DNA from 3 places in the Brucella sp. NBRC 12953 genome. Region 2 is predicted to be linked to each of the others. Evidence: predicted binding sites of a transcription regulator. Region 2 holds the regulator's gene; each other region holds the start of a gene.

Region 1 (3,847 bases), on a different contig from region 2:
CCAGTTTCTCAAGCGGACGCATCACATAGTCATTTACGCCCAGTTCAAGCGCACGAACGACCAAAGCGCCCTCGTCTTCATTGACGATCAGAATGATCGGAACAAGCCGTGTGCGCTCGATTGTGCGTATCTGTGAGCATAATCGCAATGGGTCGTAATAGGTAAAATCTGCCGAAATGACGATGCTGTCGTAATCATTCTCAATCGCCTTGATGAGAGCCGCATTTGCGTCATGTGCGACATCGACAAAATAATCCTCGCCGAGGATTAGGCGCAACCGTGCTGCTGCCAGTTCATTCTCATCCACCACCAGAATACGTGCTGCATCCTCCCCGCCGCCAAAGCGCCCGGATAATTTGGTCACGAGTAGAGCTTCGACTTCTGTGTCAGCGACAGTTCCAGTGCGTTGGAAAAGCTCATCCGAAACCATTTTAAGACGCGCGAGGCTTTTCACGCGTGAAAGGAGTTGGAGATCCTGAGCGGGCTTGGACAGGAAATCATCCGCTCCGGCCTCAAGCCCTTTGATCTTATCTTCAGAGCTATCCAGAGCCGTTAGAATCACAACCGGAATATTGGTGGTGCGCGGGTCGTCTTTCAAGCGACGACAAACGTCAAAGCCGTCCATATCTGACATGACGACATCAAGGATAATCACATCGATCTGCCCGCCCAGGCAAATCTCGATCGCTTCCGCGCCTTTATTAGCGGTTACGACCTCATAATATTCGCGCAAGAGCAGCGCTTCGAGCAGCTTTGCATTTGATTCTGCAGCATCAACGACAAGAATTCTTGCAGTCATATCAGCCAGCCCCCCAAATTCTCACCCTTGCGAGATTCCCCAAATCGAAAAGGTTTAAGCGTCACCCAAGTAGGATTTTATGGTTTCTATAAACCGCGGCACCGAGATCGGCTTGGATATATAGGCCTCACAGCCTCCCTGCCGAATGCGTTCCTCATCGCCTTTCATTGCGAAGGCCGTCACCGCAATCACAGGAATATGCCGCAATTCCTCATCATCTTTAAGCCACTTGGTCACTTCCAGACCGGATACCTCCGGAAGCTGAATGTCCATCAAAATCAGATCGGGACGATGTTCGCGCGCAAGATCAAGTGCCTCAAGACCGTTGCGTGTCCTGATGGTTTCATATCCGCTGGCTTCGATAAGATCGCGAAACAACTTCATATTGAGTTCGTTGTCCTCGACGATCATGACACTTTTCGTCATCGAATATTCCCTGGCCTTAATCTTTCCCGAGGTAAAACAAGGCTGTCTTGTTTGTCCTACCCATATAGCTCCCTTATAGTTTAAGCGCATTTCATTGACGAAAGGCAAATATTCGCCAAATCCCGCATTGTCGTTAAGACTTTGGGCGATTAAACAAAGGCCACAGTCTAAAGCTTTCCTCAAAACGGCAGAAAGCGATTTTTCTGCATAAAATCACGTAAAAACAACGAGTTAATTGGAGAGGCCATATGAAGACGCTGTTAAGCCAAACCGACGCGGAAAATCTAGCAGTCGAAGCGCTTGTGTGGTTGGCTCAAGACAAGGATCTATTGCCGCGTTTTCTCGCACTCACCGGCATTGAAGCGTCATCTATTCGCTCTGCAGCACAGGAACCGGGCTTTCTCGCAGGAGTGCTGCAATTCTTTCTCGGGCATGAACCAACATTGATACGTTTTTGCGAAGAAACGGGACGCGATCCTGCCCTTATAGAAAAGGCCATGACACTGTTGCCAGGTGGCCTTAATCATCATCTTTGAAAAAAGCCCCGCCTCGCGGGGCTTTCTCGCCTGCAGCCTGCAGAACTATGCAGCGCTGACCGCTTCAGCGTTTATCACACTGATGACGCTCAGCTCATGAGCTTTGCCGTCGCGTGCAGTCCACGACATGGACTGGCCCGGAGTAAGGCCAATAAGAGCAGTGCCGATTGGCGTTAGAATAGAAATCTTGCCCTGAGCAATGTCTGCCTCGCCGGGATAAACCAACGTTACTTTGCGTTCATGCCCGTCGTTTGAGCGAAACTCTACCGTCGAGCCCATGCGAACGACGTCTGCCGGCAGTTTTTTCTGCGGCACAACTTTTGCGCGATCGAGTTCCTGCATCAACTCCTCAGCCACTTCCTCCAACTTTTCGGAGACGTTGCCGGCCAGAATTGTCAGGCGCTCATGGTCAATATCGCTGACGACGATCTTTGGCTTCTTGCGATTCTTTTCGCTCATGACGATAGCTCACTGCTGTCTAAGGATAATTGTTCTCCGCACCGAATCCCGGCTGGAGCATTTACTTGATTTTTGGATGAAAGCGCTTTTAGCAATTCCGCTTGAAGCCAAGCGGCAACCCGTCCCCCGGAGCCCTCTGCGCAAGGCAGGCCTCGAGGGTTGCTATCCCGTGATCGGTTGAACCCGATGGAGTATGGAAGCAAAGCGGTTGTTCATAACACTAAACTTGGTGATATCTTTGCCAATGTCAAGGGCACAGCTGACAGGGTGACAGAGTATCGATGGCATTGGCTCGCTTTAGTGCTATAAGGCGATGTTCCTTTTATGTTCATAAAAACGCACACTGCCATGGCTGACCAACTCGCTATAAACCGCTCGGAGCAAGGCTTTTGCCGCGATTGTTTGTCGCTGCAAAAGCTGGAATCAGCTCGGCGCTGTCGGACCTGCGGAAGCCCTCGCCTTGTACGTCATCCTGAGCTTTACAAGCTGTCGCTCGCTCATGTGGATTGCGATGCGTTTTATGCTTCAGTCGAGAAAAGAGACAATCCCGATATACGCGATAAGCCGGTCATCATCGGTGGTGGAACACGCGGTGTCGTCTCGACCGCTTGCTATATTGCACGCATTCATGGTGTGCGCTCTGCCATGCCAATGTTCAAGGCGTTGGAAGCCTGCCCACAAGCCGTTGTCATCAAACCCAACATGGAAAAATATTCTCAGGTAGGCAGGGAAGTTCGGCAACTGATGCGCGAACTGACGCCGCTGGTCGAGCCTATTTCTATCGACGAGGCTTTTCTCGATTTGGGCGGCACTGAACGTCTTCACCGAGCGCCCGCGGCCATGGTGCTGGCGCGGTTTGCCAAGCGTGTCGAAACTGAAATCGGAATCACGATCTCTGTCGGGCTATCTTATTGCAAATATCTCGCAAAGGTTGCGTCAGATCTCGAAAAACCACGCGGATTCTCTGTTATTGGTGAAATGGAAGCGCTGGATTTTCTTCGCGACAAGCCTGTCAGCATGATCTGGGGTGTCGGAAAATCATTTAATGCAAAGCTAGAAAGTGATGGCATTCGCACCATTGGGCAGCTTCAGACGATGGATGAAGGCACACTCATGAAGGCTTACGGTACGATGGGGCAGCGGCTGTTTCGGCTTTCACGCGGGCAGGACAGCCGTAAAGTCGAACCTGAGCACGATATGAAGAGTGTTTCAGCTGAAACCACCTTCAATAAAGATCTTTCTCAGGCTACTGATCTCATACCCGTGCTGCGCGCTTTATCTGAGAAGGTCTCACAACGGCTAAAGGTTGGGGATATAGCGGGACGCACCGTTATACTTAAGCTCAAGACACAAGATTTCAAACTACGAACGCGCAATCGGCAGCTCGCCGATCCAACGCAACTTGCCGACCGCATTTTCCGCACCGGCCTGCAGCTTCTAGATAAGGAACTGGACGGAACCAGATTCCGTCTACTCGGCATCGGGGTAAGCGAACTTTCATCAGATGAACGTGCAGATCCGCCAGACCTTGTTGATACTCAAGCTACAAAACGCGCAGTGGCTGAAAGCGCCATCGACCGTCTGCGCGACAAGTTCGGGCGCAACGCGGTTGAAACCGGCTACACAT
Region 2 (3,847 bases):
CTATGGATGGCTATGCGCTGATCGCACCTGAAAACATCAGCTATCCGCTTGAACTGACGGTAATTGGCGAATCAGCAGCCGGTAAGCGTTTCGATGGGCAGCTGGGCGAAGGTCAGGCGGTCCGCATTTTCACCGGCGCACCAATGCCAGCAGGTGCAGATAGCATCGTTATTCAGGAAGACACGGAGCGCTTCGGCGACAAGCTGACGATCCGGCAAGGCCTCGATAAAGGTCGGCACATTCGTCGGGCGGGTCTCGATTTCGCACCCGCCGATGTTGTTCTTCCGGTTGGCAAGGCACTCGACGCCCCGGCACTTTCCCTTGCTGCGGCCAGTGGCAACGCAGCCATCTCCGTTTTCAAACAGCCCCGCATTGCAATACTCGCGACTGGAGACGAGCTCGTCCCGCCCGGTACAGTTCCCGGCCCGGACCAGATTGTCGCCTCCAACAGCGTCGGCATCGCCGAAATCGTTCGCCGCGCAGGCGGCAGGCCTGAAGATATGGGCATTATTATCGACGACCCTGCGAAGATCGAATCCGCAATTAGTGCCGTTCTCGAAGATGGCATCGATGTTCTTGTGACGATTGGCGGCGCGTCGGTTGGAGATCGCGATTACGTTCACGGGGCTTTACAGAATTGTGGTGTCGATCTCGACTTCTGGAAGATCGCGATGCGCCCGGGTAAACCGCTGATGTATGGTCGCAAGACAGTTTCGGGTAAAACCGTGCATGTCATCGGTCTGCCGGGTAATCCGGTTTCAAGCCTTGTCTGCAGTCTCGTATTTCTGCGCCCATTGGTGGCAAAGCTATCGGGCACTGACTTAACTGCAGATATTCGTCCCGCGAAATTTGGTCAGCCAATGAATGCAAACGATCATCGTAGGGACTTTGTTCGTGCGACGGTCGAAAAGGCAATCGACGGCACATTGATTGTAAAGCCATTTCCAGTTCAGGATTCTTCAATGCTTTCTGCTCTTGTGCGTTCCAATGCACTACTGATCAGAGAAGAAAATGCGCCAGCTGCAGCGCTTGGAGATGCTTGCACAATATTGATGCTGTAACGAACGGCATCAATTCCCGCCCTCATTAATCATTTTAAAACCATTGCAGAACAAGACTGGAACATATAGTGTTCGTTCTGGTTTTGTTTTTATTTGATTCTGGTTTGGAGGGTGTAGCGCATGTTGACCCGTAAGCAGCACGAGCTTCTGCTGTTCATTCATGAACGTCTTAAAGAGACGGGCATCCCTCCGTCTTTTGACGAGATGAAAGAGGCTCTCGATCTAGCCTCGAAATCGGGCATTCATCGCCTCATCACGGCCTTGGAAGAACGTGGCTTTATCCGCAGACTTCCTAACAGAGCACGCGCTCTGGAAGTCCTGCGGTTGCCAGATTCGATAGCACCGGGCTTGAACTCGCAGAAGAAGTTCGCTCCGAGCGTCATCGAAGGAAGCCTTGGTAAAGCTCCCCCTCCTCCACCGGCACGCCCTGCTCCGGTCATGGCGGACAATGATTCCTCAACAATGGTTTCTGTGCCTATGATGGGACGCATCGCTGCCGGTGTGCCGATCTCGGCAATCCAGAATCAGACACACTCACTGAGCCTTCCTCCGGAAATGCTGGGTGCCGGTGAACACTACGCTTTGGAAGTCAAAGGCGATTCGATGATCGACGCCGGTATTTTTGACGGCGATACAGTCATCATTAAACGCGGTGATACAGCCAATCCGGGTGAAATTGTCGTCGCACTGGTGGACGACGAAGAAGCGACATTGAAGCGTTTTCGCCGCAAAGGCGCTTCCATCGCGCTGGAAGCAGCAAACCCGGCTTACGAAACCCGCATCTTCGGACCTGACCGCGTGCGCGTTCAGGGCAAGCTTATCGGTCTGATCCGACGCTATTAAATCTTACACATAACCGCTGCACTTCCGTGAGATATGTGGCGGTTAATGTTCATAGTATTTCCGGCAAAAGTGCGAAGCGTCTCCGCAGGGAAATCGGTTCGCCGGACTGATTTCTTTTCCTGCTGCGATGCGTCGGATAATGCGTAAAAACAATCAGTTATAGCGGTTCCAACGATTCATTCTTAGCTGGAACGGCTGTAAGTCTGCCAGAAAACCATGAACTAGAGCGGTTCTGACTTATCTTTAAAAGCTGGAGCCGCTTCGAGCTTAGAGTTCTTTTCAGAGCCAGCCTTCTTTTGATATTCGCGCTCAGCTAGCCCCCGCGCTGCTCGCGAATAAAGACGATGAAGGTGCCAAGGCCTCGCTGGCGCATCAATGGCAAAGCTCAAATGATCTGCATAGCCGGCTAATTTACGAGATTTTGCGGGTTCGAATCGGTAGATTTTATCTTCGTTGTCGACTTCGTGGACAGCCGAAACTGTTGCAGCTTCGCCTTTCGAGGACTCCTTCTTCTGCCCCAGCCTTAGTTCAAGCGTTCCCTTTAAGGCAAGCTCTTTTCGATCCACCACAAGCACATCAGGGCGCTCGCAGCTCAGATTTTTGCCTGCTATCGCGAGAACGACGATATCGCCAATATTGCAGGCGATGTCCTTCATCTCTTCCTGCGCGGTATAAGCAAACATCCGCCCGTCCTGCAAAGGGATCGTACACAGTCCCTCTTCGCAGACAAACGCATCAGTGGCGGATACCAGCTTCTGCTTTTTTACAATCTGCGGCGGAATAAACGTTTCGATCAAATAGGCTGTCTGCCAGTTTTGACCTGTGAATTTTGGCGGCCTGCTGCGATTGGCTGCGAAATTGCCATCAGGTAGGCGCACGGCCACAAATTTTGCATCCTCGCTAACGAGAATGTCTGGCAATGGCGGTCGTATAAAAACGACAAGCCCGGCAATGACAAAGGGTAAAGCCAGCCATCGCAACCGGGTCGTGGAAACAACCGCGATAACAAGCGCTACGGTCCAGAGGATAAGCGTGCTTGCAGGCATGACGCCCGGATTGCCGTCAGGAGAAAAGCTAGCGACCAAACTTGCAATATGCCTGACCAATAGGACACCAAATCCCATGATCTGTAATGGCAGCCAGTCAAGCTGCAATGGCATCAACACCAAGCTCAGCACTGCAAAGGGCATCACAAGGATCGAGATAACCGGCAGGGCCAATACGTTTCCGACGAGGCCTAAGGGTGCGGTGTTGTTGAAATGATAGGCGGCGAATATTCCGCTCGCTATACCGGCAACAATCGATGTTGCTCCTGTCGCCACCGCAGGAACGAGCATTTTTGATACAAATCCGCGTGGATTAGAACGTCGATTTTCATTGGCCGTTTGATTGCGTGCTTTCCTGTCGCTCCACCATGCAAATGCAGCAATCAATCCCGGAGTCGCTGAAAAAGACATCTGAAAACTCGGCCCCAGAATTTCATGCGGAGAAATTGCAATCATCGCGACAGACGCAATCGCAAGATTGCGCATACTGATGGCAGCACGGTCAGCCAGCAATGCGCAGAGCATCACGACAATCATGACGTAACTGCGCTGTGCTGCAACATCCGCACCCGACATGGCGAGATAAAATGTGCAGCTTAGAAGCGAGAGAAAAGCCGCAAACTTTTTGACCGGATATCGGGCGCTAAACCCCGGCATCAGAGCAAACAGCGACCTCAGCGACATCATCACAACGCCAGCGGCCAGCACCATATGCAGGCCGGAAATCGACAGGATATGCGCCAGACCTGCCTTGCGCAGATCCTCATTCGTTTCTTCGCTGATCCCTGCTCGCTCACCCGCTATGAGCGCTGCGGCAACACTGCCATCCTCACCAGAGAGCACTTCCGCAATACGTTCGGAAACATGCACGCGTAACTGAGCAATGGAACTCGCAAT
Region 3 (3,847 bases), on a different contig from region 2:
CGCGCGCAATTTCCTTGCAGGAGCTGATGATGAGAAAGCGGATCTTGTCGGGCTTGTTTCCACCCAACACGGCAAGCGCGCGCATACGGAAATACAGGCGTTTCTAGCACAGATTCGAGAGCGATTTGCTGACAAGAACTTGACACCTCTTGAAAGCGAACGTTTTCAAAGGGTCATGACAATGCTTGATCCGTGCGCGGCCGAACGATTGGCGTCACGGGTAAGAAATGCCGTTGCCATCGACAATCGCGTGGCCTGGCAATGGCGGGCGTTGCATTTGCAGGAACATCTTTGCCAGCAGACTGCAGACCGGCAGGAAATAGATCTCTAACTTCAGAGGTCCTTGAAAAGAATGACATCAGCTATCAAGCCGGCAGACACCGCGCTTGATAAATGGGAACCGACTGAGCGATGCTTGCAAGCTGTTCTGCCCCAATGACAATGAAAGAAATTTCATTCAAGCCATCAGGCGATCGGGCTTTGCGATCATAGCGGTCGTTCGCATCCCACTCACTCCAAGCGCAATCTGTCTGGTTTACCGCCACATACTGCGCATTCGCGCCCCAACATCAACTCTGACCTGCCGCGTGCTGCGCTCTGCACTTGACGCTGAGAGTTTGGGCCAACTTGTCAGCTCAAAGAGCGGCAACAGAGGCTTTGGGATAAAACGCGTTCTTGACGCATAGACATGCCGATCCCCTTGCGTGTTCTGCCCATAGGTGAAGAAGCGTTGCGGAGTGATAAGGCTCAGGCTATCGCGCGCCCGTGTCATCCCGACATAGAGCAGCCGCCGCTCTTCTTCGAGTTCGGCCGTCGTTCCGGCACCGAGATCCGAGGGTATACACCCATCCACCACATTGAGCATGAAAACCGAACGCCATTCCTGTCCCTTGGAGGAGTGGATGGTTGACAGGATGAGATAATCCTCGTCGAGCAACGGGACGCCCGCCTGATCGCTGGTGGCATCGGGTGGGTCAAGGGTCAATTCGGTCAGAAACCGCTCGCGATTGGGATAGCCGCCGGCAATCTGCTCAAGCTGAAGAAGATCCGACTTGCGGGTCTCAGCATCCTCATGACGACGTTCAAGATGCGGCTCATACCACAGACGCACCTGACCGATTTCCCCAGGCCAACCGCCTTCTGACTTGCGCAGGCCGGAAAGCATCGAGACAAAGGCGGGCCAGTCGTCGCCCGCCTTGGGCGGTGGCGGAATTTCAGCGAGAGATAATAACGGTTCCGGGTCAGCGGCAATCGTATCCAGTATTTTGCCGGCTGTCTGCGGACCAATACCCGGAAGCATTTGCAGCAGCCGAAAGCCCGCCACGCGATCCCGTGGGTTCTGCGCAAAGCGGATCGCCGCCAGCAGGTCCTTGACATGCGCGCTATCGAGGAATTTCAGCCCACCGAATTTGACAAAAGGGATGTTGCGTCGCGTCAGTTCAATTTCAAGCGCGCCACTATGGCTTGATGTCCTGAACAATACGGCCTGTTGCTTGAGCGTGATACCGACCTCGCGATTGGCCAACACCTGCTCGACAATATAATGGGCCTGGTCAGTTTCGTCCCTGACGGTGACGAGCAAGGGACGCTGCTCCGAGCGACGATCCGTCCACAGGTTCTTGGTGAACCGCTCGCGTGCAAGGTCTATCACTCCATTGGCCGCGGCCAGAATGGGCTGGGTGGAGCGGTAATTGCGATCGAGTGTGATGATGTCTGCCGGCGTTGGCGCGAAGGCTTTGGGAAAATCCAGAATATTTCGTATCGTCGCCGCCCGAAAAGAATAGATCGATTGCGCGTCATCCCCGACAACAGTCAGGCCCTGTCCATCAGGCTTGAGTGACAGAAGAATAGAAGCCTGCAGCCGATTGGTATCCTGATACTCATCAACAAGAACATGATCGAAACGCCCGCCAATATCCTGCGCGAGCTGGGGATCAGACATCATCTGCGCCCAATAAAGCAGAAGATCGTCATAATCGAGCACGTTCTGTGCCTGTTTGGCATCCACATAAGCGGCAAACAACTGCCTGAGTTCTTCTTCCCAGCCAATCGCCCAGGGATAGGCTGAATTCAGGATCTCGCCGATGGTGCTTTCAGCGTTAACCACACGGGAATAGATCGCAAGGCAGGTGCCCTTGGTGGGAAAACGGCTTTCTGTTTTCGACAGGCCCAGTTCGTGCCGAACCAGATTCATCAGATCGGCACTGTCTTCGCGATCATGAATTGTGAAATCCACATGCAGGCCGATCTGTTCAGCATAGATCCGCAACAGCCGCGCCCCGATGCCGTGAAAGGTCCCGGCCCAGTGCAGCGCATCCCGCATGATGGCTGCATTCTCACCGAGCACCTGCCGACAGATCCGTTGCACCCGTCGGCCCATTTCGGAAGCCGCCCGGCGCGAAAAAGTCATCAGCAAGATCCGCCTGGAATCCGCCCCCTTGACGATTAAATGGGCAACCCGATGCGCCAATGTATTGGTCTTGCCTGAGCCAGCGCCGGCAATCACCAAAAGCGGACGGCTGACACCAGCCTCCCCCACGCCATATTCCACCGCTTCCCGTTGCCGGTCGTTGAGCTTTTCCAGGTAAGCTGTCATCTGTCCCCGTCGTAAACAAAAATTTCCTGCTGGCGGCCTTCCGGATATCCCCTTGAAACCCTTGCAGGATTCATTCGAACACCGCGCAAAAGCTGTGATCTCGCCGATCCAGACCCGATTGACTCGTGAAAGCAATCGGAACAAATAGGGAACTTATCAGCTTTTACTGAAGCTGCAAACCCCTGCGAGGACCCGTATCGAATGCCCGAGATCGCCGCCAACCCCGTTATTGCAGAACTGCGGTCGCGCATTGAGCGGCTGGAGGGCGGGAATGGGCGACAGCGGCAGGTCCTGCCTTTCGGTCTGCCCGCGCTCGACAGCAAACTGCCGAACGGTGGCCTGGCCCTCGGTTGCCTGCATGAGGTGGCGGGCAGTGGCAATGGTGCGGTGGATGGTGCTGCGGCCGCCTTGTTTACGGCGGGAAAGGGCATGACGAGGGAAGTTGCAATCCGCTTCGTAACGGAAGCTATTGAGCAAGGCAGACTTGTACCTGGTGCTGTACAGTTTACCACCATTCAAGCGCTGGGATAATACCTTCAAAGCGGGTGCAAAGCTGGAAAGCTTCAAGCGCTTCGTCTTCGAGGATCGGCACATAGTCAACGCTCTGATAGTCGAGACCTGCGGAAACCGAATGACCTTCGAGAATCTGGCCATCTTCGTTCTGCAGCAGATAGGTGCGGTTGCCATGCAAAACGCCGGGGCTGCCCACACTCATCGAGGCACAATGCTCAACGCCATCAAGACCGCGATCGCCAGCTTCAACACCCACACTCTTGACCGATGCGTCGTCCAGGAACGGATGGAACAGCCCAATTGCGTTCGATCCGCCGGCGACGGCAGCAACGATCACATCCGGCAAACGGCCTTCCTGTTCAAGAATTTGCTTACGCGCTTCGACGCCATTGACCGACAGGAAAACCCGGCAACCTTATAACAAAATTAAAGTTACGATGCCGTTCAAAAACCAGACTCACGCAAAAACTTGCAAAACATTGTAATTAATGGTGTGTCGGCGCGACCTGCAAGTGTGATGATAGAAGTGGCTCGTTTCATCTGAACGGTTTTAGGCGTTTTGTTCAATTGATTTCCGCTTAATGATGCCTTTCAAAATTATTGTGTAAGCACGTCTTCACGGAGCTGAGGGCAGGGTTTTTCTTGAGGCCGAACACGATGAATAGCCTTTCCCGCAAGGACCATAATCAACTCTATCTAACAAAGCGGAACCTTGCGCTGATCAACCAATCTTGCGTT

The links. The regulator LexA, encoded in region 2, represses DNA repair genes until DNA is damaged. The targets are predictions, from matches to a motif close to TGTTCNNNNTGTGTTCNG.
Region 1: a site for LexA is predicted at 2,535-2,552, ahead of ABWV94_RS14030 (DNA polymerase IV). Genes of this name have one in related genera too.
Region 3: a site for LexA is predicted at 2,733-2,750, ahead of ABWV94_RS17140 (ATP-dependent helicase). Genes of this name have one in related genera too.

The regions. Positions count from the first base shown of each region.
Region 1 covers NZ_BAABSV010000005.1:212,616-216,462, forward strand. Annotated here, with positions in the region: gene ABWV94_RS14010 (PleD family two-component system response regulator) at 1-799, opposite strand, end outside; gene ABWV94_RS14015 (response regulator) at 854-1,225, opposite strand; gene ABWV94_RS14020 (DUF3572 domain-containing protein) at 1,474-1,761, shown strand; gene rnk (nucleoside diphosphate kinase regulator) at 1,807-2,220, opposite strand; gene ABWV94_RS14030 (DNA polymerase IV) at 2,569-3,847, shown strand, end outside.
Region 2 covers NZ_BAABSV010000001.1:710,674-714,520, forward strand. Annotated here, with positions in the region: gene ABWV94_RS03455 (molybdopterin molybdotransferase MoeA) at 1-1,061, shown strand, start outside; gene lexA (transcriptional repressor LexA) at 1,182-1,904, shown strand; gene ABWV94_RS03465 (ComEC/Rec2 family competence protein) at 2,126-3,847, opposite strand, start outside.
Region 3 covers NZ_BAABSV010000007.1:69,472-73,318, forward strand. Annotated here, with positions in the region: gene traA (Ti-type conjugative transfer relaxase TraA) at 1-331, shown strand, start outside; gene ABWV94_RS17140 (ATP-dependent helicase) at 536-2,596, opposite strand; partial or broken gene ABWV94_RS17145 (damage-inducible protein) at 2,798-3,019, shown strand; partial or broken gene ABWV94_RS17150 (tryptophan synthase subunit beta) at 3,111-3,518, opposite strand.